3 regions of the Desulfovibrio oxyclinae DSM 11498 genome follow, and region 2 is predicted to be linked to each of the others. Evidence: predicted binding sites of a transcription regulator. Region 2 holds the regulator's gene; each other region holds the start of a gene.

Region 1 (7,755 bases), on a different contig from region 2:
GGAGCGCTCGGCTTCATACTTTTCGGGCCGGGCCGCCATGTCTTTGGCCACGTGTTCCAGACCGAGGCGGGCGAGCTTCTTCATCAACGCATCGGGCTTGTGGATGTGCCGGAACCGACGGGTCATATAGACCTTCGCCTGTTCCCGGATTTCCGGCGATACTTCGATCCGGTCCGTGTTCAGCATTTCTTCAGTCATGGGCGCTCCGGAGAAGGGGATTCAACCAAAACCTAAATCAAATGCGCCCGAATCGAAAGCCCTAATCTCAAGCCCGGCGTGTCAGACCGTATTTTTTCAGCTTGTATTGCAACGTCCTGCGGCTCACACCAAGGGCTTCAGCGGTACGCTCCCTGTGTCCCTGATTCTCTTCCAGCGCGCGGACAATGGCCATTTTCTCCGCGTCCTCCAGCGAGGCGGGTGAGTGCGATGTCGGCTCGTGCTCCTGCTCGGGGGTGCCCGCGCCGGTGATCATGGGGGGCAGCAGGTCCGGACCGAGGGCATCCGAGCGTGCCAGAATGAGCGAGCGTTCCAGGACGTTTTCCAACTCGCGCACATTGCCGGGCCAGTCGTAGCGGGTGAGCGCTTCAAGGAATGCCGGTGTGACGGTGCGCACGTTCTTGCGGTTCTTTTCGCCGAGTTTGCCGAGCAGAAAGCTGACCAAAAGCGGCAGGTCGTCCTTTCTGTCGCGCAGCGGCGGGATGCGGATTTCGAGCACGGCCAGCCTGTAATAGAGGTCCTCGCGGAAGCGGCCCGCCTCCACTTCGGCCAGCAGGTTGCGGTTGGTGGCCACGATGATCCGCACGTCGGTTTCGACGGTACTCACGCCGCCGAGCGGTTCCACGGTCTTTTCCTGCAATGCGCGCAACAGCTTTGCCTGAAGCGCCGGAGGCATTTCGCCGATTTCGTCCAGAAACAGCGTGCCGCCGTCGGCAAGCTGGAAGCGTCCGGGCTTGTCTTTCACCGCGCCGGTGAACGCGCCCTTGACGTAACCGAACAGCTCGGATTCGAGCAGGTCATCCGGCAACGCGGCACAGTTGACCTTGATGAGCGGTTTGTCCGCGCGAAGGCTGGACTGATGCAGGGCCTCGGCGACCAGTTCCTTACCGGTACCGGATTCGCCAAGCACCATGACGGTGGCCTCGCTGGGACCTGCCTGAGCAATGAGTTCGCGCACGCGCTGCACGCCGGGGCTTGCGCCGATGAAATCCACACCACTTCCGGAGCCTTTGCGAAGCCGCGTGTTCTCCCGCAGCAGCCTGTGATATTCGTGGGCCTTGTCGAGAACGGCCTTGAGTTCTTCGTTGTCGGCCGGTTTGGTGAGGTAGTCGAAGGCGCCCTTTTTCATGGCCTCCACGGCGGAACCGACGCTGCCGAATGCGGTCAGCAGCACCACCGGGAGTCCGGGGCGACGCATGTTGAGTTCTCGCAGCAGCTCCAGCCCGTCCATGCCGGGCATTTTCATGTCCACGAGCGCCACGTCCGGCGGACAGTCCGCGGGATTGCAGCCGTCCGTCGCCAGCGCGGCCAGCTCCTCCAGAGCGGATTCGCCGCTGTCGGCCTCGGCCACGTTCCATCCGGCGTCTTCCAGAACGGCCCGGACCATCAGCCTGTGGCCGGGTTCGTCATCCACGATGAGTGCGGTCTTTCTTTCTTCGCTCATACGTCGTCCTCGATGTCGGGAAAGAACAGTTTGACGGCAGTGCCGTGTCCCGGTTCGGATTCTATTTCAACGCGGCCCTTGTGGGCGCGCATGATATTCTGAACAATGGCAAGCCCCAGTCCGGTTCCGGACCGCTTGCCGGTGGTAAAGAACGGTTCAAGCGCCTGATTACGCGTCTCTTCGTCCATGCCGACGCCGTTATCCTCCACGATGACCCAGACACCGCCCTTGCCGTGACGAGTGCGCAGGGTCACCTGTCCGTTCTCGCGGTCGCCCACGGCGTCCAGCGCATTGGTCACGAGATTCAGCAGAATCTGCCGCAGCGCATCGGCATCCGCCATGGCGTGCGATGCCTGAAAATCGGTCTGCGGCGTGACGCGGCGGTGTTCGAGATCAAAATGCATCAGGCGGCTCAGGGCATCCGCGGCTTCGGCTATGTCCACGGGTTCCGGCGCCAGTGCCCGGGGGCGTGCCAGATACAGCAGGTCCGTCACAACGCGGTTCAGGCGGTCGGCCTCCTGGACCATGGTGGCGGCGTAAGCGTCCATGGGAGCCTGCCCCTTGAGCTTTTCCGCAAAGAGTTGTGCAAAGCCACGCAGCGAACTCAGCGGATTGCGCACCTCATGGGCCACACCTGCGGCAAGCTGTCCCACCGCGGCCAGTCGCCGCGCTTCGTCGAGGTCTTCCTCAAGGCTCTTGATGCGGGTACGGTCGCGAATCAGCACCAGACGACGGCCGAACTCCTGCGCGTCATCTTCATCCTCGGTGAACGGGATGGAAAGTATTTCGAGACGCCGCCCTTCAAGGTCATACTGACGCCAGTCGTACCCGTCCCCTATTTCGCTGCACGGAAATTCCTTCCAGTTGCGTCCCAGAAGGTTGGGCGGCTCGTCGTCCTGCGGTCCAAGCAGCACCTTGGCGGAGCCGTTGGCGGCAAGAATGGTGCCGTCGGAATCCAGCGTGACGAGACCGTCGGGCATGTTGTCGAGCAGCCTGTTCTGGAACTGCTCCATGCGGTCCAGCCTGCGGCTCTGGTCGCGCCTTCTGAGGTATGCAAAAGCCAGCGACCACAGGACCACGGCCGCAAGAAAAACATATCCGGTCTGAAGAATGGCGGCGCGCCGGTACTGACGGAACTGCGCCATGTGTTTGGCGGCGTTGATGCCCACCACAAGATAGGCTGCGGGCGGATTCAGGCGTTTGCCCTGTCCGCGCCCTCCTTCCTCGTGCATCATGCCACGGCGACCGTGCATCATGCCTCCGCCGCCGTGCATCATACCACGATGCGTATCGTTTTCACCTATCATATCGCAGTCTTCGCCTTCCTCACATTCCTGCAAGGGACGTTTTCCGCCTGAAATAAAGGCCAGACCAGGCTGCATGAGCAGACCGGATACCAGCACGTCGCTGCCCTTGAGCTCACTCAGGACATGCCATGCACTGCCGGAATTGATGACTGCGCCGTCCTCGGGGAGCTTGAGGCGGAGTCCTTCGTTGTCCGCCGAGGCGATGAGCGGAGTGCCTTCCGGATTGTAAACACCCACGAAGGCGATGTCCTCGGCAGAGGAAAGTTCGGAAAAAAGGTCGGCCGCAACAGTGGGGAAAAGTGAAGTCACTTCGGGATTGCCGCGCATGCCGCGCATGATGCGCATGAGGTTGGCTTCCACGCCGCGAAGGATGGAGCCGCCGGAGAGGATCATGTGCTCACGCACCAGCTCCTTCTGACGGTCGATGCTGCGCCACGTCAGAAAAACGCTGCCGAGCCCGAGCACTATCAGCGCCAGTACGAGGGCCACCACCGGGCCGTGCTCGGAACCTATCGAACGTACTTCCATCGAAATCCTCATTGATGCGTTCCGCGCTCGCCGATGCGTGCGCTGCGCGCGACCTTATGCCCGAAGCCGGCCTTTTTCAAGGCCGTTAGCCGCCAGATGCTGCGCGGATGCAGTGCCCTGCCCTTCTGCAACATCTCCTCCCGATACCACGGCGAAGATCGCCATGAAACCGGGAGAATCGAGATACGGGGCAGCGGCGCCCAAACCGCTGCCCCGAATCACTACCGTTTTCGGTTACTTGTTTCCTGTCACGTTTTCCGAAATCTACCAGCGGTTCATTCCATGACCGGCACCGTAGCCGTGCGTGCCGTGACCGCCGCGCATATCACCTTCGAGGTAGGCGCAGTTGAATCCTCCGCCGCGGCGACCGCGACCATCAAAGCGCAGTCCGGTTTCGGCTTCAATCTCCTTGGACATGGCCGCGCGGTTGTCCCACATCTGCTCGCGGATATCGGTCAGATCGGCCACGAGTGCGTCGATGCGCTTCTCGTCGGGGTTGCCGGAGTTGGCAAACGCTTCGAGCTTGATATGTGCGGCGCGAGCCTTGTCACGAAGCTCGATCTGCTTTGCGCGGTACTTTTCAAAGATACCGTCAACCGCGGCCTGCTTCTCCGGAGTCAGCTGGCTGTAAAAGCCGTTGCCGTGTCCGTAGCCGTGACCGCTACCCATTCCGGGACCGCCGCATCCGCCGCCGCGTCCGTAACCCGGTCCGGCATAGGCCATGGCGGCCATGGAAAACATTGCGATTGCAACGATGGAAAAGATGAGTGTCTTCTTGGTCATGAAATTCTCCTTTGCCTTATAGTGAGAGTGTGATGCCCCGGAGGGCCTTTTCGCCTTTTGTACTGTCACTAAAGCACCGCGCATGCCAAAACACTAAAATCATATAATAACAATATATTAAGCCACAACACCAGAAAGACACTTCAGCTCAATGCGCAACATGCTGCACTTAATTTTGCACAAAACACCCCTCACAAGTGCAATCACCCTGCTCTTGACATTCCGTCATCGGGAACCAATCTTATGGACCGAGCAAATCCAATCACCAAGGAGCTAGCCATGCCCATCTATGAATACGAATGTCCCGATTGCCAGAAGCAGTTCGAGGAGCTTGTTTTCGATCCCGACGAAACCCCGAAGTGCCCGGCCTGTGGCGGGGAAAAGGCCGTCAGGCTCATTTCGCAGGTAAACACCAGAGGTGACGTGAGCGTCGAGATTCCCGACTTCAAAAAGGCCCTTGGCGACAAATATGGCGCGGGCGGCCCCGGTGGAGGGTGTGGTTCCGGCGGTTGCGGCTCCGGCGGATTCTCCTGAGGCTAATTTTTCATCCCCGGTCCGGGGAAATGCACAAAAAAAAGGCGGCAGGGTGACCCTGTCGCCTTTTTCGTACGTATATATCGGACATGAACGAATCAGAGTCCAAGTTCGGCAAGGTCTTCACCGAGATAGGACCGCTCGTTTTCGCCGAGAATGCCCAGCGAGAGGCAGATGAGAGTCCAGAGGTGGACCGTATGCCAGCCACCGCCGAAATGGTCGGTGATGTCGTGGACCTGGGAGTGACAGTTGTGACAGGGGGTGATGCAGTACGCGGCCCCGGTGGCCTCGATCTGCTCGAACTTGCGCAGCCCGTAGGCGCGGCGCTCCTCGGGAAAGCCGCCCTGAAGCGCTCCGCCACCGCCGCCGCAGCAGTAGTTGTTGGAGCGGTTCGGGTGCATGTCGATAAAGTTTTTCTCGCCAACGACCTTCTTCACCACAAAACGCAGGTCATCGGCCACGTCGTCGCCCAACGACTTGCGCACCAGCTGACACGGATCCTGCACGGTGAATTTCACGCCGGTGGTGTTCCAGTCGCTGTTCACGGGCAGCCGCCCTTCACGAATCCAGCGCGCGTAGTGCGGGATGATGCTCTCCAGCCTGAACGAGGGGGTGATCCCGAATTTCTTCAGTCCGGCCCGGACTGCGTAGAATTCGTGTCCTCATTCAGTGTTGAGCCAGACCTCGCAGCCCAACTCCTCCACTGCCCGGACCTTGGTACGGACGATGCTCTCCCACGCCTCTTCGTCGGCGGCGAACATGCAATAGTTCTCGGCGGCCCAGCCCACGGAGCTGTAGGTCCAGTCCGCACCCACCACGTTGAGGATTTTCCAGAGCGGCACCATCTCGTCCGGCTCGGTCATGGGTTCGCGAGAGTTCTGGTTCAGAAAAAACTTTGCCCCTTTTCGATTCATGGAAACGCTCAGGTCGGCCTGTGCGGGCTGCGTTTCCTTTACCTCTTCCAGCATGTCCTCCACCACGAACTCGAAATCCTCGGGGCGCGCGCCCATGGCGGAGCCGGTGTCGGTTCGAAGCGCCACGTCGCAGGAGCCGACGATGCCCTTGGGGCGCTTTTCGCGCGGCCAACGCGTTCTGGCGTGGTACACGAGCCGGGGGATGTCGATGTTCATGGGACAGACGTGCGTACAGCGCTGACACATGGTACACATCCAGACCCACGGGGTGGTTTCGAGCTGCTGTTCCATGTTCAGGGCGGCCATGCGCAGAAATTTGCGCGGATCCATATCCGCCAGCCCCGAGGCGGGACAGCCGGACGAGCAGAGGCCGCAGGTCAGACACATGTCGTAGTTGCCATCGCTCGGCAGCAGGGACTGTGCCTTTTCCTTGAAGGACTTTCCGTATTTCTTCATGGGATGAAACTCCGGTTTGCTGTGCGGGGCAGGGGCACCCGACGAGCCGCTCATACTGCATGCATCAGTGGTGAGCAAGCATTTCGTCCCGAGCCGGAAAACCTGCACCGGACCTCGCCGCACCGTGCGAACTTGCGAGGCCCAAACAATTCCTATACACGAGTCGCGTCTTTTGGATACCATCCATGGACGTACAACGCATCCACACCTGAGAGGGTATCACTGTGGGCACAAGAAAAACAATACAGACACAGGTCCTGATCATCGGCGCCGGAGCCACCGGTACCGGGGTCATGCGCGACCTGGCGCTACGGGGCGTGCACTGCGCCCTTGTGGACCGTTCCGACGTCAACGCCGGAGCCTCCGGCGGCAACCACGGTCTGCTGCACAGCGGCGGCCGCTACGTCTCCAACGACGCACACGCGGCGGCGGAGTGCCGCGAAGAAGGCGACATTCTCAAAAAACTCGCCCCCCAGTGCGTCGATGAAACCGGCGGATACTTCAGCGCGGTCGCCGGAGACGACGAGAACTTCATCGCCGACTTCAAGAGCCACTGCGAAAAGTGCGGCATCGACTGTACCGAAGTGGACCCGGCCGAAGCGCGCGAACAGGAGCCACACCTCGCCGAGGACACCATTGCGGTTTACGAGGTGCCCGACGCCTCCGTTGACCCCTTCAAGCTGTCGCTCGAAAACGTGGCGCACGCCAAGCTCGTCAACAACAGCAAATACCTGCGGCATACCGAGGTAGTACGCTTCGAAATCGAAAACGGACGCATCCGCGCCGCCATTTGTCGCGACACCGACTCCGGCGAGGAACTGCGCATTGAGGCCGAACAGTATGTGAACGCCGCCGGGGCATGGGCGGCCTCCGTGGCCGCGCAGGCCGGGGCGTCCGTTGACATGCTCTATTCCCGCGGCACCCTGCTGGTAACGCAGGAGCGGCTCTCCAGCCGGGTCATCAACCGCCTGAGGCCGCCGTCCGACGGCGACATTCTCGTTCCGGGCGGCACGGTCTCCATCCTCGGCACCACCAGCGTCCGCGTGGACGACCCAGCCGACGCGCGCCCCACGGTGGAGGAAGTGGACCGCAACGTGGAACAGGGCTGGCCCATGATGCCCATCCTCGCCCACACGCGTTATATCCGCGCCTACGCCGGGGTTCGCCCGCTGGTACTGGTGGGCGACGGTGAAGGCGACGGCCGCAGCGTATCCCGCGACTTCTCCCTGTTCGACCACGAGGACGCGAACCTTTCCAACTTCTGCACCATCACCGGCGGCAAGCTGACCACCTACCGCGTCATGGCCGAAAGATGCTCCGACCTCGTGGCATCGCGCCTCGGCGTGAGCGCACCGTGTCTGACCGCCACCGAGCCGCTGGCAACGGTCAACGCCTGCGAGTGGACCGAACCGGGACGTGCACCGAAGATTTGGGCGCGCAATCCGGACGCGGACGACCCCATCCTGTGCGAGTGCGAGATGGTTCCCGCCAGCGCCATTGACGAAATCATGAACGACTGCTCCGAATTCATCCCGGACCCCGGACTTCAGGCACTGGGACTTCGCAGCCGCAT
Region 2 (7,755 bases):
GGCTCCGTGCGTCACCACGAGGACGCCAGCGCCGATTTCCTGTCCGGTCTCAGCCATGAGTGCCTACCCAAGTTCCATGTGTCGGTGTTCCAGAGTTACGGAGTATCCGTTGTCCTTCAGATTGGCAAAAAGATTCTCTGCCACTGCCACGGAGCGATGTCTGCCGCCGGTGCACCCGATGGCAATGGTTATTCTGTACCGCCCTTCGTCAGCATAGAGAGGCAGAATGTAGTCAATGAAGTCCCTGAACCGGCCAATGAACTCACTGCCCGGCTCCCTGCCGAGTACGAATTCAGCCACTTCGTCATCCTTGCCGGACCCCGCCTTGAGGTCGGCATCGAAGTAAGGATTGGGCAGAAAGCGCATATCGAACACCAGATCCGCTTCAATCGGCATTCCATACTTGAAACCGAAGGACAACACATGAACACGCATACCGCGGGCGGGTTCCTGTACTGTGGTCCACTTCTCCTGAATGACGCGGCGCAGATCATGCACCGAGTACTGTGTGGAGTCGATGGCCAGCGCAGCCTGCTGGCGGATCGGCGCGAGCAGATCACGTTCCTTTTCCAGAGCCTGTTCCAGGCCGAGGCTGGAACTCTCAAGAGGGTGCGGACGGCGAGTCATGGCGTAACGCGTCACGAGCGTTTCGAGCCGCGCTTCCACGAAAAAGATTTCGACACGGGCACCCATGTTGTCCATGGATTCCAACGCTTCATTCCACTCTTCGAGAAAATCGTCCTGCCGCAGATCGAGTCCAAGCACGAGTCCGCGCTGCCGGGGGTCGTCCTTCTGGCGGAAAAGCTCGGCCAGCTTAGGTGCCATGCTCACCGGCAGTCCGTCCACGCAAAAGAATCCAAGGTCTTCAAAAACCCGGATGGCGGTACTTTTACCCGCGCCCGAAAGACCGGTTACGATGATCACCGTAAAAGCATTGCGTGGAGTCATGGCCTGCTATGCGCTCTTGAGCAGTTTCCAGAGTTCATCCTGCCCTTCCGCTTCCATGAATGCCTTACGGAAGGAATCGTCCTTCAGGAGCCTTGAAATATGCGCAAGAATACGCAGATGCATCCCGGCAACCTGTTCCGGCGCGAGCACGAGAAAGAAAATGTGGCATGGCTTGAAATCGAGCGCCTCGAAATCAAGTCCGTCGCGGCTTCGGCCCGCCACCACCGCAATCTGGTCCAGAGAATCCAGCTTGCCGTGAGGTATGGCCACGCCGTCCCCGATGCCGGTAGTTCCGAGCTCCTCCCGTTCCTTGAGAACGCGCAGAACAAGGTCGGAATCCATTTCCGGGAAGCGTTCCTGCAGTGGAACGACAAGCTCTCCGAGGGCCCCGGCCTTGTCGGCCGAGGCCATGTCGGAGAGAATCAGGTCCTTATCAAGGTAATCACCAAGTTTCATTGATCAGAATCCGGGATCGATGAGGCCGAAGTCTCCGTTGTCGCGCTTGTAGATGACGTTGACGCCCTCGGTTTCGCTATTTCTGAAGACGAGAAACTCATGATCCATGGTGTCGAGCTGCATGGCAGCTTCGTCCACGGACATGGGCTTGGGCACATAGCTGTCCGTCCCCACGATGGTGGGTTCGGCGCGACGGTCATCACCGTAGTTCAGGTAGTTCATGCGAACTTCCCGCTCCTGGCGGACCTTTCTGGTCTTGCCCTTCATCTTCTCACGCTGCTTGCGAAGCTGCGCCTCAAGCTTGTCCAGCACCAGATCAATGGTGGCGTACATGTCCTCTGAGGCTTCGATAGCCGTCAGATGCACGGTGTCCGCATCCAGGATAACGTCCGCCTTGTGACGGAGCTTCTCCACCATGAGGTTCACCTGAAGATCCGCATTGTCGGTGTCCTTGAAGAACTTGCCGAGCTTGGCGAAGCGCTTGTTGGCGTAATCCCGCAGATGCTGAGACGGATCGAAGTTCTTGAAGGTGAAGCTGACATTCATGGTATACCCTCCTGGTTATTGGGTAATGACAAGCCTTTACTAAAAATAGCTCTTGCGCTTGGACGATGATGGAATCCCCATGGCGGACCGGTACTTTGCCACGGTCCTGCGGGCGATGTTCACATCCAAACGCTCCTTGAGTATCTCGCCGATCTTTTCGTCGCTGAGCGGTTTTTTCGGCTCCTCCTCGCTTATGAGTTTTTTTATGAGCGCCTTGACGCTTTCCGACCCGACCTGCGAACCGTCGCCGAGGTCGAGAGCACTGTTGAAAAAGAATTTGAGCTCGAAAATACCGTGCGGAGTGGACACGTACTTGCTCGTGGTGATGCGGCTGACCGTGGACTCATGCATGTTGATGTCCTCGGCCACTTCCTTGAGGATCAGCGGCTTGAGCTTGGTCACGCCCTCCTCGAAGAACTCGCGCTGGAACTTCACAATGCTCTCCATGACCTTGTAGAGCGTGCGCTGACGCTGATACAGACTCTTCATCAGCCACGCGGCGGAGCTCATCTTGTCACGGAAATATTCCTTGTCCAGGTCCGCCCTGCCCTGCACCGTATCGGCGAGGAACTGGTTCATCTGCAGACGCGGCAGACCATCCTCGTTGAGCACGATCACAAAGTCGTCCCCGTAGCTGTATACATACACGTCGGGGCTGACGTAATGCGGCTCCGTACTGGAAAAATTGGCTCCGGGCATAGGGTCGAGCTTCTGAAGCTCTTCAAGGTACCCCTTGAGCTCTTCCAGAGAAATCTTGAACTTGCGGGCCAGCGGCTTGAAGCGGTTCTTTTCGATGTCTTCAAGGTGCTCGGTGACTATCGAAACGAGGATGGGATCGTCGATGCCAAGCATCTCCATCTGGACGAGCAGACATTCCCGCGGCGTACGGGATGCAACTCCCACCGGATCAAGGCGCTGAATGCGCTTGACGACCGACTCGACAAGCTCCCCATCAACACCGGGAATCATCTCGCAAAGCTCTTCCATGCTGGCATGAAGATAGCCGTTGGAGTCGAGATTGCCTATGATAACGTCAGTGATTGCGACTTCCTGATCCGTGAAGTCGGAGAGACGGATCTGCCAGCCGAGGTGCCCTTCAAGGGATGGCTTGGAGGCAAGACGGGCTTCGAACGTCAGGCCCTCTTCAGGGGACTCGTACTCACGAACCTGCGACTGCTTGGACGAGCTTGAGAATTCTCCCATGTAGTTGTCCCAGTCCGCATCGCGCATGACGGATTCATCGGTGCCCTCACCCGCTTCCTTGAGCGTGTCGGACTCCTTTTCGGGCGCCTCCTGAACCGCCTCGTTCTCGGACTCCTCCAGGAACGGGTTTTCAAGAAGCTCCTGCTGAACCGTTTCAACCAGCTCAAGGCGCGACATCTGCAGCAGCTTGATTGCCTGCTGCAACTGTGGCGTCATGACCAGCTGCTGCGTCAGCTTGAGTTGTTGCCTGAGTTCAAGCCCCATACGGTTTCTCTATTCGTGCGGGCGTCCCACCCGGTTCTCGACATAAATTGGTCATTTGATTCGGGCACACAGCCCGAATCTCTTGTGTAAGAGTATGCCACATGCTTTCGGCTACCGCAAGAAAGACCGGATAACCAACCGCAAATGTTGATTTTACATACGCAATACAATGAGCATGAAAAAACTGTACCAACCTTCCGGGCGACTGTAAACGACCAAAGGGTGGAACTCTTGAAAAAAGCTAGAGCGAGAAGTCTTCGCCCAGATAAATCTGGCGGGCCCGAGAGCTCTGGACGATGTCGGCGGGGGTGCCGTCGAGGATGATGGTGCCCTCGTACACGAGGTAGGCACGGTCGCAGATATTCAGGGTCTCCCGGACGTTGTGGTCGGAGATGAGAATACCGATACCCATGCTCTTGAGCACGGAGATGATCTCCTGAATGTCGATGACCGCGATGGGGTCGATGCCGGCGAACGGTTCGTCGAGCAGAATGAAGTCCGGGCTCATGATGAGCGCGCGGGCGATCTCAAGCCTTCTCCGTTCGCCGCCGGAAAGGTACATGGATGCCTGATCGGCCAGCTTGGTAATGGAAAACATATCCATGAGCTCGTCTGCACGCTCGCGCTGCTGGCGAGGCGTCATGTCGGTCTGCTCAAGGATTATCTGGAGGTTCTGGCGAACCGTCAGTTTGCGGAAGATGGAACTTTCCTGCGGCAGATAGCTCACGCCCAGACGGGCCCGTTCGTGCAACGGCAGGTCGGTGATATTTCTGCCGTTGAGATAAACGTCACCGGAGTACGGTTTGACGATCCCGGCCAGCATGTAGAACGTCGTGGTCTTGCCCGCGCCGTTGGGGCCGAGCAGCCCCACGACTTCCTCGCGACCGAGCGACAGCCGGATGCTGTGAACGACTTCCTTGCGACCATAGCGTTTGCTGAGGTCGGAGGCGGAAAGGCCTTTTTCCATCTACTGAATCTCCAGACCGCTGTTGGTGAAAAACTCGGCCTCGACGCGTTTGCCCTTGCCGCCGACCACTTCACTGCGGTTTTCACGAACGTAAAAACGAATCTTCTCGCCGGTGATGCTGTTGGGGCCGTCACGCAGCACAGGCTCCTGCTCCATGACCAGGATACGCGGCTCGACCAGATAGGTCAGCTTGCCGCAGTCACCGGAAGTATTGCCCTTCTCCGCATGAACGTTGCCAGTGGCGACGATGCGGTCAATGCCTTTCACGTCGAAACGCTTATCCCCCGTGACGAAGAAAGCGGAGACCTTGTCCGCAGTGAGCGTGAGTCCTTCGTGCTTGGCAACCACGTTACCCTCGAATGCGACGACCTTACCCTGCTCGTCGTAGGTCATGCGGTCCGCGTTGACCTTGACAGGAACGCCGGTGGGCCCTTGCGGCTTGGGCGGGACATCCTGAATGTCGGATACAACCTGTCCGGCACCTTCGGCCGGTTCGACTTCGGCAGGCGCCTGAGCCTTGCCCTTGTCTGCTGAGGTCTTGCGCGGATCGGGAACCTTATCGAGATACTTTGCGTTGGCGTAGCCGATAGCCTCGGCTTCGGGATAATCGGTGGCGTCAGGTTCAAAGACGGCAACCCAACCGTCCTTGGGATGCGCCACCCGCACGCGATCACCTTTCATGAGGGTCCGCACGTGCTCTGCGCCGGGATTTCTGGCCTCGCGAACGTTCAGATTCGCCGAAGTTTCGCGCAGTTCGCCCAACTCCTGGGCAGAGGTGTCAGTTACGGGGAGCGCCACAAACAGGGCCGCCAACATGAAGTACAGGACTCGATTGAAAAACATATTACTGCTCCGCTTGTTCGTCAGGCTCGGAAGTCCCGTCTGAGCCGACCGCGCTGGTGCTCACGACCGCCTCGACACCGCCGGCCGCCACCATCTGCCGTGAGAGAAGGTCTATCTCGACAGCTGTGGCGTTCACTTCAAGGTCGGGCCGGGCCACGGACACGCCACCTTTGATGACGACCTTGTCGATGGCTCCGACATAATCGAAATTCTTGGCCTGAACCGTAAACATGCCGAAACGTCCGTCCACGTTGTCGTACAGGGTAAGGTTATCGTTCTGCTGGTCCACTTCGCCAGCGTCGGCGCGCACGTACACTTCCTGCCGATCATCACCGAAGTAGGCAGTGAGCTGTGGACGCTCGACAACGACAAGCCCATTGTCCTGATCGTACGCAGCCTTTCGCGCCTGCAGCTTCCAGTCGAGCGCACCTTCGCTCCCCTGCTCCAACAGGATGTCCTCCGCGCTGATTTCCGTACTGGAAACCAGCGGACTGTCCTCAAGCGTCTGCTTTTCGGCGCGCGCGGGCTTTTCGGGTTCGGATTGTGAAACATACTCCTTCACAATGAACCCGAACACGATGCCGCTGAAAAAGATCGCTCCCCAAAGCAGGAGCGGCCGAAGCTTCATGTCACCCCACCCACTTGTTCCACTGTTCGTCGAGCAGGCCCCGGTGCTTGAGGATAAAGGATATGGCCTCCCGCACCGCGCCGTCGCCGCCGCGCTTCGTGGATATCCAGTCGGCCATGTTCAGTATCTCCGGCTGGGCGTTGGGAACGGCCATGGCGAATCCGGCAGCCTTCATCACACCGGCATCCACCCAGTCGTCTCCCATGAAAGCTGCGTTCTGCGCACCAACTCCGACATTCTCACAGATTTCCTCGAAAAGCGGAACCTTGTGATGATTGCCGGGATAATAATGTCGGATGCCGAGTTCCTTGATGCGACGCTCTACCGGCGGCTGATTCAGCCCGGTGATGACCGCCACTTCAAGCCCTGCGGCCTGCGCGATCTTGATACCCAGCCCGTCCTGCACATTGAAGCGCTTCATGCGCATCCCGGACTCGTCGTAGTACAGGCCTCCGTCGGTCAGCACGCCGTCGCAGTCGAGCACCAGAAGTTCCGTTTTGGCGGCCAACTCCTGTGCACGACTCATGAGATGGCCTCCCGCACGGCGAGCAGCTGCTTGACGAGCGGCTCCACACTGTCGAGGTGCAGGCTGTTGGGGCCGTCGCACAGCGCCTTATCCGGATCCGGATGCACTTCCATGAAAACTCCGTCCACGCCTGCGGCAACGGCTGCACGAGCAAGGACGGGCACATATTCACGGTTGCCGCCCGAACTGGCGCCCTGACCGCCCGGCTTCTGAACCGAGTGCGTGGCGTCAAAGACCACAGGAACATCGAACGCATGCATCTCGGGCACGGAACGAAAGTCCACAACAAGGTTGTTGTAGCCGTGCATGGCACCGCGTTCGGTGAGCCAGATTTTCTCATTGCCAGTGGAACGCAGCTTGCCGACCACATTGTCCATGTCCCAGGGAGCAAGGAACTGTCCCTTTTTGACATTGACGATCCGGTCCGTCTCACCGGCTGCCACGAGAAGGTCCGTCTGACGGCACAGGAAGGCGGGCACCTGAATGACGTCCGCCACCTCGGCGACCACGGCGGCCTGCTCGGGCATATGAATATCTGTGACCACAGGCAGTCCGGTGGTTTCCTTGACCTCGGCCAGTATCTCCAACCCGCGCGACATGCCCGGCCCCCGAAAACTCGTCACCGAGGTCCGGTTGGCCTTGTCGAAAGAGCTTTTGAAAATCAGGTTCAGATCAAGTCGCTTCGCCATGTCCGCCAAGTGACGGGCCACGTCGAGCGCCAATTCCCGGCTCTCAAGCGCGCACGGTCCGGCCATGAAAAACAGGCCGGACCGGCAGGATTCGTAAAGCTTGGCGGATTCCATAGGCTCCTAGTCGTCCGACTTGTTTTCCTTCGCGGCCTTGATGAAGTCGCGGAACAGGGGATGCGGACGCATGGGGTTGGACTTGAACTCGGGGTGGAACTGACAGCCGAGGAACCACGGATGATCCGGAATTTCAACGATCTCGACCAACTCACCGTCCGGCGAGGTTCCGGAAAGAACCAGTCCGTTTTCCTTGAGGACTTCGGAGAACTTGTTGTTGAATTCGTAACGATGACGGTGGCGCTCATCGATATTGGCAACGCCGTAGGCCTTGTGCGCGTTGGTGTCCTTGTGCAGCTTGCACGGGTAGGCGCCAAGGCGCATGGTGCCGCCCTTCTCGGAGCTTTCGTCGCGCACTTCGGTCTTTTTGGTGCGGAAGTCGTACCACTCGGTCATCAGGTAGATGACGTTGTTCTGCACGGTCTGATCGAATTCCTCGGAGTTGGCGCTCTCCAGTCCGGCCACGTTGCGCGCGAACTCGATGACGGCGCACTGCATGCCGAGGCAGATGCCGAAGAACGGGACCTTGTTTTCACGTGCGTACTTGATGGAAAGGATCTTTCCTTCCACG
Region 3 (7,755 bases), on a different contig from region 2:
AGCGAGACGATACAAAGCGTCTGATCGGATTTCTGGACAGGCTGCTCATCAAGGCAAAGGGGATCATGGTCATCGAGCACAACCTGTTCTTGCTGAAAAGCATGGACTACATCTTGGAGTTCGGCCCTCGCGGCGGCGACGAGGGCGGCAACATTGTTTTTCAGGGCCGCATTGAGGATATGGAAGACTCGGAGTCTATTCTCATGGATTATATTTAGGCATTCGCGCCGCGAGCCCGTTTAAATGCCAAGACCGCCCCAGTGAAGTCGTGTTCGTGTCCGCTATATGTCCGCTTTTCTCACGACGCCCAGCGAAATCAGCGACATTCCGCGCTTTCTGCACATCATGCTACAGTGTATTTCGAGTAAGCTTGGCGGCAAACAAGTCCATTGTTGTTGTGTGGTTAGATGGTCATATAAGTTGAACGTCCTCAAAAATGGCATTCAAGAGGTCGTCAGTTCGATTCTGTCCAGCTCCACCAATTTTCCAAGAGGTTATTCAGTTATCTGGATAACCTCTTTTTTTGTTTGGCCTTATTCAACAATTGCAAGATAACCAGATCTCGTATGATGATGTATCGTTTTCCATAGCTATAATGATCGTTTATTCAATGTAGTCTAATAAAAACTACTCATCAAAGAGGCATGGAAAATGGGTCGTGACATCGGCTGGTCCGGTTTCCTCGCCGCGCAGGTAGTTGTAGACGTTCATGTCGTGCACCACCTGTAGCCACAGGGGCGGGCCTTCGGCCTGTATGACTTCCGAGACATTGTAGATGGATGGGTGATCCACCCAGAAGACGGTGTTGGGCGACGCAGATGGTTCCAGCAGTGAAACAAAGGCGTTCGTCATGTCCCGAAAGTCGAAAAATCTCCCTTCCTTGTACTGGAGCCCGTTTGGGAAGTTGATATACAGCGTTTCCTGCCTTTCGAGGTTTTCTTCCTCTATCTGATTGCAGATGGTCTGCAACGTCCTGACGAAGTTGACGGAGAGGGCGTCATCATTGTCGAGGCGCGTGCTGAGGTACCACTTTGCTGCCGGTGCGGTCTCCTTCATCTTTTCAACGACAGTGGGGATCGTCGTTTCATAGGAATCGCAGTAAACGGGAACGAAATTCTTCTGCCGGGCGAATATGTTGATGAGCCGCCGATATCGTTCGGGCGTGCGTGTGTCGAAGAGCACCAGCCACGTGAAGTTGTCTTCGGTCTGAGCCGTCACGGTGGGGAAGCAGTATTTGCGAAACAGCTCGAACCGAAGCGCGAGCCACGTGTCTTCCAGTCTGGCCGGAAAGTCCATCGGATAGATGTTCACGTTGAACCGGGTGATGATGAAGTGGTGGAAGTCGAGCATTATCCTTCATAGCCAAAAGGCAAGCTCCAAGTAAAGATGCACGCCAAATGCGCTTGGATAATGGCCAACCTCGCGGAACCCTTTGACGTGGTTCGGCTATATCGGTAAGGCAGAATAGAATCGCCTTGCCCGGTGATGCCGATGTGCAAGCACAAGGAGGTCCGATGCACGTACATGCGCTTGTGGCGCTTTCCGTGGTTCTGCTCGTGGGGATCGTCTGCCAGCTGGTTGCCTGGCGTGTGAAGCTGCCGGCGATTCTCTTTCTGCTTCTCAGCGGCATCGTGCTCGGTCCGGGTGTAGGCTTCCTGAATCCCGATCAGCTGTTTGGCGACCTGCTGTTTCCGTTCATTTCGCTCGCGGTCGCAATCATCCTCTTTGAAGGTAGCCTGACTCTCAAATTTCACGAAATCCCCGGACTGGAAAAGGTCATACGCAACATGATCACGATTGGCGTCGTGGTGACGCTGCTTGTGACCGCGGTCGGCACACGGTATCTCATGGGCCTTTCCTGGGAGATATCGTTCCTGTTCGGCGCACTGATGGTGGTTACCGGCCCCACGGTCATCGTGCCCATGCTGCGGACCGTGCGGCCCAAGGAGAGCGTGTCGCACATCCTGCGCTGGGAAGGCATCCTCATCGATCCCATCGGCGCGACGCTTGCGGTGCTCGTGTTTCAATTCATCGTGGCAGGCAGCCTTCAGAGCGGCATCGCCGGAATGTTGGGTGTCTTTGGACGAATCCTCGTCATCGGCGGCGTGCTCGGGTCCATCGGCGGCTATCTATTCGGCGTGGTGCTGCGCAAGCACTGGATTCCGCACTACCTGCACAACTACGCGGCGTTGGCCCTCGTCTGCGCGATCTTTGCGCTGTCCGACATGCTTGAGGCCGAATCCGGCTTGCTGTCCGTGACGGTCATGGGGGTGTGGCTCGCCAACACCAAGGGCGTAGACCTCGACGAGATTCTCGACTTCAAGGAGCACCTGAGCGTGGTGCTTATCTCCATGCTGTTCATCATCCTTGCCGCCCGGATGGAGCTTGCGGAATTCACGGCGCTGGGCTGGCCCGCACTGGGCCTGTTCGCGGTGATTCAGTTCATCTCGCGGCCGCTGGCGGCGCAGGCCTCGGCCTACGGGTCGCGCCTGTCCATGGCGGAACGGCATTTTCTGGCATGGATCGCCCCGCGTGGCATCATTGCTGCCGCAATATCGGCCCTGTTTGCCATCAAGCTTGGAGAGATGGGGTATGCCGAGGCTTCCAAACTCGTACCGCTGACCTTCATGGTCATTGTGGGCACGGTGCTGTTGCAGAGCGCCACCGCCCGTCCCATTGCGAAGTGGCTCAAGGTCGCGGAACCGGAGCCCAAGGGATTCCTTATCGTGGGCGCTGACCTCGTGGCGCGGACCATCGCCACGGAACTCAGGGAGAATGGTTTCCGGGTGCAGCTCACGGATCAGAACTGGGACAACATCGTCACGGCCAGAATGGAGGGATTGCGTGCGTACTGGGGCAATCCGGCTTCGGAGCACGCTGAGCGGCACCTGAGTCTTATCGGGATAGGACGCCTGCTTGCGCTGAGTTCGGGCCGCGAGCTCAACGCGCTGGCGGCGCAGCATTACAAAATGGAATTCGGCGCGGGCAATGTCTTTGCCATCCGTCTGCCCAGCGAGGATGGGCCTGAAGATGACGCCAAGACCAACATCCGCTCCGGGGGCCGTCCGCTGTTCGAAGAGGGTGTCACCTATCAGAAGCTCCGGGAACTGTTGGAAAGCGGGGCCGAATTGAAGACGACCCCGCTGACGGAAAGATTCACGTTCAAGGATTACGTCGAGCAGTGTGAAGAGCAACGCATTCCGCTTTTCGCCATTGCCCCGGGAGGCAAGATACACCTGTTCACGGGGGAGAACGACTTTGAGCCCAAGCCGGAATGGCGCATCATCGGCACAGCGTCCTGCATGCCTATTTCGCGTTCCAACGGCAGGCGAAACGGAAAGCGCAACGGCAAGGGCTGAGGCGTTTCCGTCAGTTCCCGGCCAACTCCGAACATTCCTGCATGGTCAGCGGCCGCCCTGTGCGGCACGCATGATCACTTACCTGTTCCAGCAGGCTGTCGGCATCGGCAGAGGTTTTGTTTCCCAGAACCGTTTTCAGCAGTGAGCGCCCGCTCTTTGCGCTGAACCCCAAACGGCGTGCGCCGCGGACCGACTCCGGCGAGTACGGCTCGAAAAGGTTCGGATCGCGCGCCATGCCGTGCAGGTGGACACCGCTTTCGCAGGCAAAGATGTCGTTGCCCACCACCGCCTTGTTCCGTGGCACCGCCAGATCCGCCAGCCGGGCGATACGGGCGCAGAGCGGGGCGGCGCCTTCCATGCGGTAGTTCCCTGACATGTCGATCAATTCCAGATACCCCGTAAGCTCCTCGGTGGCGGCGAGCCCGGAGCGTTCGCCGATGCCGAGCAGGCTTCCGTCCGCCCAGTCCGCACCGGCATCCAGCGCGGCCATGGCGTTGGCGGTGCCCATGCCGAAGTCGTCGTGGCAGTGCACCGCGATGTCGATGACCAGCCGCTCCCGCAGTTCCGATACAGCCTTCATGACCTTGGTCGGGGTCCAGATGCCTACGGTGTCCGACAGGCGGACCCGGAACGCTCCTGCGTTCTCAGCTTTGAGGGCCAGCTTGCCCAGCCACTTGGCATCGGCGCGCGAAGCGTCTTCCAGTCCCACGGAGACTTCCATGCCGTAGCTGCGGGCCAGTGCGATAACGGTTTCCATGCGCGCGATCAGTGCCCGGCGGGTAATGTCAAGCCGCTTGCGCCGGTGCTCGTCCGAAGCCGGGACACCTATGTTGATGCGTCCGGCACCGATGCGCGCGGCTTCGATTATGTCTGACTCGCGGCAGCGGCTCCATACGGAAATGGCGGATTTGCCGAGTCTGCGTCCGGACCAGCGGCAAAATGCCTCCAGTTCTTCTAGGCCTGCCCAGCCGACTTCCATCTCTTCCACGCCCATGCAGGAGAGGCCCATGGCGACGGTCTGGCGCTCTTCAAGTCCCATGCGGACGCCGAACATCTGGGCCCCTTCACGGAGAGTGGTGTCTATAAGCATGTCGCCTCCTGTTTTTTGTGTTGCTTGCAAAGGCAGAGGCAACTTTGGTGCCACTGGAGTCCGGAATGGTAATGTCCCGAATTTCAGGGCCTTTGCCCTGGATCAGCCAGATGCCTTTGCGATCCACGGAAGTGTAGGAATCTACAATTTTGTGGGTTCACGAGTGTTGTCGCCTACAAAATCGGCGGGACTCTTCTGTGGTGACGACTTGTGATTATGTCCTTTTTTTACGGATGTTTATCCGTATTTTTTCGCGAATGGCACGGCGGTTGCCAATAGAGGGGCAAGCTTTCAACACGACAACCCTTTGAGACAGAGGAGACTCCTAATGAGAAAGGTAGCCATCTACGGAAAAGGCGGCATCGGAAAATCCACCACCACGCAGAACACGGTGGCAGGCCTTGCGGAAATGGGGCGTCAGGTAATGGTCGTCGGTTGCGACCCCAAGGCCGACTCCACCCGTCTGCTGCTCGGCGGACTGGCCCAGAAGTCCGTCCTGGACACCCTTCGCGAGGAAGGAGAGGACGTGGAACTGGCGGATATCCGCAAGAAGGGTTTCGGCGGTTCCTGGAGTGTTGAATCCGGCGGTCCCGAGCCGGGCGTCGGCTGTGCGGGCCGCGGCATCATCACTTCCATCAACATGCTTGAATCCCTCGGCGCCTACGAGGAAGACGAGAAGCTCGACTACGCTTTCTACGACGTCCTCGGTGACGTTGTCTGCGGCGGCTTCGCCATGCCCATTCGCGACGGCAAGGCCGAGGAGATCTACATCGTCTGTTCCGGCGAGATGATGGCCATGTATGCGGCCAACAACATCTGCAAGGGCATCATGAAATACGCTCAGTCCGGCGGCGTTCGTCTGGGCGGCCTGATCTGCAACTCCCGTAACGTGGACAACGAAAAAGAGATGATCGAGGAGCTGGCGCGCAGGCTTGGCACCCAGATGATCTACTTCGTCCCCCGCGACAACGACGTTCAGCGCGCGGAGATCAACCGCAAGACGGTCATCGAATGGAATCCCGAGGCGACTCAGGCTGACGTATATCGCGGACTGGCCAAGGCCATCGATGAAAACGAAATGTTCGTGGTTCCGACCCCGCTGGAAATCGAAGACCTTGAGCAGCTGCTGCTCGACTACGGCATTCTGGAAGCCTAGCAACACGAATTTCAAGGAGAAATACACATGTCCATGATCATGATCCGAGCCATCGTGCGTCCCGAAAAAGCCGATGACGTTTTGGCCGCCCTGATGGATGCCGGGTTCCCGGCCGTGACCAAGTATTCCGTTGCCGGTCGCGGCAAGCAGCGCGGCATCAAGATAGGTGAAGTCACCTACGACGAGATTCCCAAAACCATGCTCATGAGTGTGGTCCCGGAAGTGGATCGCGACTTCGTCCTCGACACCATAATGAAGGCCGCGCGTTCCGGCACCAAGGGCGCCTTCGGCGACGGTAAGATCTTCATCTCCGACGTGGAGGACGTGTTCACCATTTCCTCGGGCGTGAAGGAAACCGCCACGGCGGCCGAGGGGGTGCCCGCATGAAGGAGATCATCGCCGTCGTACGCATGAACATGATGAACCGGACCAAGACCGCCCTGACCGAGGCCGGGGTGGATGCCTTCTTCGCCAACGAGGCGCAGGGTCGCGGACAGGGCTTTGCCAACCTCATGCTCCTCGAAGGCGCCGAGCGCGGTTACGAGGAAGCGGTGGAGCACCTCGGCGGCAAGGGCAAGTTGTATCCCAAACGCATCCTTACCGTGGTGGTCCCGGAGGATGAGGTGGACGGCATCGTCGAAACCATCATCGAGACCAACAAGACCGGCAAGCCCGGTGACGGCAAGATCTGGGTCCTGCCCGTGAAGGACGCCGTCAGGGTCCGCACCGGCGAAAGCGGCATCAAATCCATAAGCTGATCATTCAGCAAAGGAGATATACATGGCGACCAAGAACAAGTCGGTGCAGTGGAATCCCGCCGAAATCAAGGAGGAGCTGCTCAGCAAGTACCCTCCGAAGGTGGCGAGGAAGCGCGCCAAGCAGATTCTCATAAACGAGGCCGAGGGCAGCGAGACGCCCGAGATTACGGCCAACGTGCGCACCGTGCCCGGCATCATCACCATGCGCGGCTGCACCTACGCGGGCTGCAAGGGCGTCATCATGGGCCCCACCCGCGATATCGTGAACATCACCCACGGCCCCATCGGCTGCGGCTTTTATTCCTGGCTCACCCGCCGGAACCAGACCGATGTGTCCGACCCGGATGCCGAAAACTACATGATGTATTCTTTCTCCACGGACATGCAGGACGAGGACATCATCTTCGGCGGGGAAAAGAAGCTGGAGGCGGCCATCCAGGAAGCCTACGACCTGTTTCATCCCAAGGGCATCTGCGTCTTCGCCACCTGTCCCGTGGGGCTGATCGGCGATGACATCCACGCCGTGTGCAAGAAGATGCGCGAGAAGCTCGGTGACTGCAACATCTTCGCCTTCTCCTGCGAGGGATACAAGGGCGTGAGCCAGTCCGCGGGCCACCACATCGCCAACAACCAGGTCTTCCGCTACCTCGTGGGCGAAAATGAGGAACCGGTCAAGGGCGATTACAAGATCAACCTGCTGGGCGAATACAACATCGGTGGCGACGGCTTCGAGATCGACCGCATCCTGAACAAGTGCGGCATCACCAACGTGGCCACTTTCTCGGGCAACTCCACCTACGAGCAGTTCGCCTCGGCCCAGCACGCGGACCTGTCCTGCGTCATGTGCCACCGCTCCATCAACTACGTGGCAGACATGCTGGAGACCAAATACGGCATCCCGTGGATCAAGGTGAACTTCATCGGTGCAGAGGCCACCGCCAAGTCGCTGCGCAAGATCGGCCAGTACTTTGAGGACAAGGAGCTCATGGAGCGCATCGAGAAGGTCATCGCCGAGGAAATGCCGGATGTTGACGCCATGCGCGACGAAGTGCTGCCGCACACCACCGGCAAGACCGCCATGCTCTTCGTGGGCGGCTCCCGTGCGCACCATTATCAGGAGCTCTTCAAGGAAATGGGCATGAAGACTCTCTCCGCCGGGTACGAGTTTGCACACCGCGACGACTACGAAGGCCGCGAAGTCCTGCCGAATCTCAAGGTGGACGCGGACTCCCGCAACATCGAGGAGATCGAGGTCGGGCCCGACGAGAAGCTCTACCAGCCGCGCAAGACCGACGAGCAGACCCGCAGGCTGGAAGAGGCCGGGTTCCGCTTCAAGGATTACGACGGAATGCTGCCCGACATGGATCACCGCACCATCGTGGTGGATGACCT

Evidence for each region. Region 2 encodes sigma-54, which starts transcription at its own class of promoters, with help from an activator protein. Its sites were predicted from a motif close to CTGGCACGGNNNNTGCTT; they were not measured.
Region 1: a site for sigma-54 is predicted at 4,350-4,367, ahead of B149_RS0103565 (periplasmic heavy metal sensor). Genes of this name have one in related genera too.
Region 3: a site for sigma-54 is predicted at 4,486-4,503, ahead of B149_RS16860 (LeuA family protein). Genes of this name have one in related genera too.

The regions. Positions count from the first base shown of each region.
Region 1 is NZ_AQXE01000002.1:190,972-198,726, reverse strand. It holds gene B149_RS0103585 (HDOD domain-containing protein) at 1-39, opposite strand, end outside; gene B149_RS0103580 (sigma-54-dependent transcriptional regulator) at 266-1,660, opposite strand; gene B149_RS0103575 (two-component system sensor histidine kinase NtrB) at 1,657-3,495, opposite strand; gene B149_RS0103565 (periplasmic heavy metal sensor) at 3,760-4,278, opposite strand; gene B149_RS17745 (FmdB family zinc ribbon protein) at 4,558-4,812, shown strand; gene B149_RS18215 ((Fe-S)-binding protein) at 4,911-6,182, opposite strand; gene B149_RS0103545 (FAD-dependent oxidoreductase) at 6,407-7,755, shown strand, end outside.
Region 2 is NZ_AQXE01000010.1:99,089-106,843, forward strand. It holds gene B149_RS0111915 (PTS sugar transporter subunit IIA) at 1-57, opposite strand, end outside; gene rapZ (RNase adapter RapZ) at 64-948, opposite strand; gene B149_RS0111925 (PTS sugar transporter subunit IIA) at 955-1,404, opposite strand; gene hpf (ribosome hibernation-promoting factor, HPF/YfiA family) at 1,408-1,950, opposite strand; gene rpoN (RNA polymerase factor sigma-54) at 1,990-3,417, opposite strand; gene lptB (LPS export ABC transporter ATP-binding protein) at 3,659-4,384, opposite strand; gene B149_RS0111945 (LptA/OstA family protein) at 4,385-5,227, opposite strand; gene lptC (LPS export ABC transporter periplasmic protein LptC) at 5,229-5,855, opposite strand; gene B149_RS0111955 (KdsC family phosphatase) at 5,857-6,381, opposite strand; gene kdsA (3-deoxy-8-phosphooctulonate synthase) at 6,378-7,184, opposite strand; gene B149_RS0111965 (CTP synthase) at 7,191-7,755, opposite strand, start outside.
Region 3 is NZ_AQXE01000007.1:154,272-162,026, forward strand. It holds gene B149_RS0109275 (ATP-binding cassette domain-containing protein) at 1-218, shown strand, start outside; gene B149_RS0109280 (glycosyltransferase) at 628-1,350, opposite strand; gene B149_RS0109285 (cation:proton antiporter) at 1,515-3,359, shown strand; gene B149_RS16860 (LeuA family protein) at 3,370-4,449, opposite strand; gene nifH (nitrogenase iron protein) at 4,778-5,605, shown strand; gene B149_RS0109300 (P-II family nitrogen regulator) at 5,633-5,992, shown strand; gene B149_RS0109305 (P-II family nitrogen regulator) at 5,989-6,363, shown strand; gene nifD (nitrogenase molybdenum-iron protein alpha chain) at 6,386-7,755, shown strand, end outside.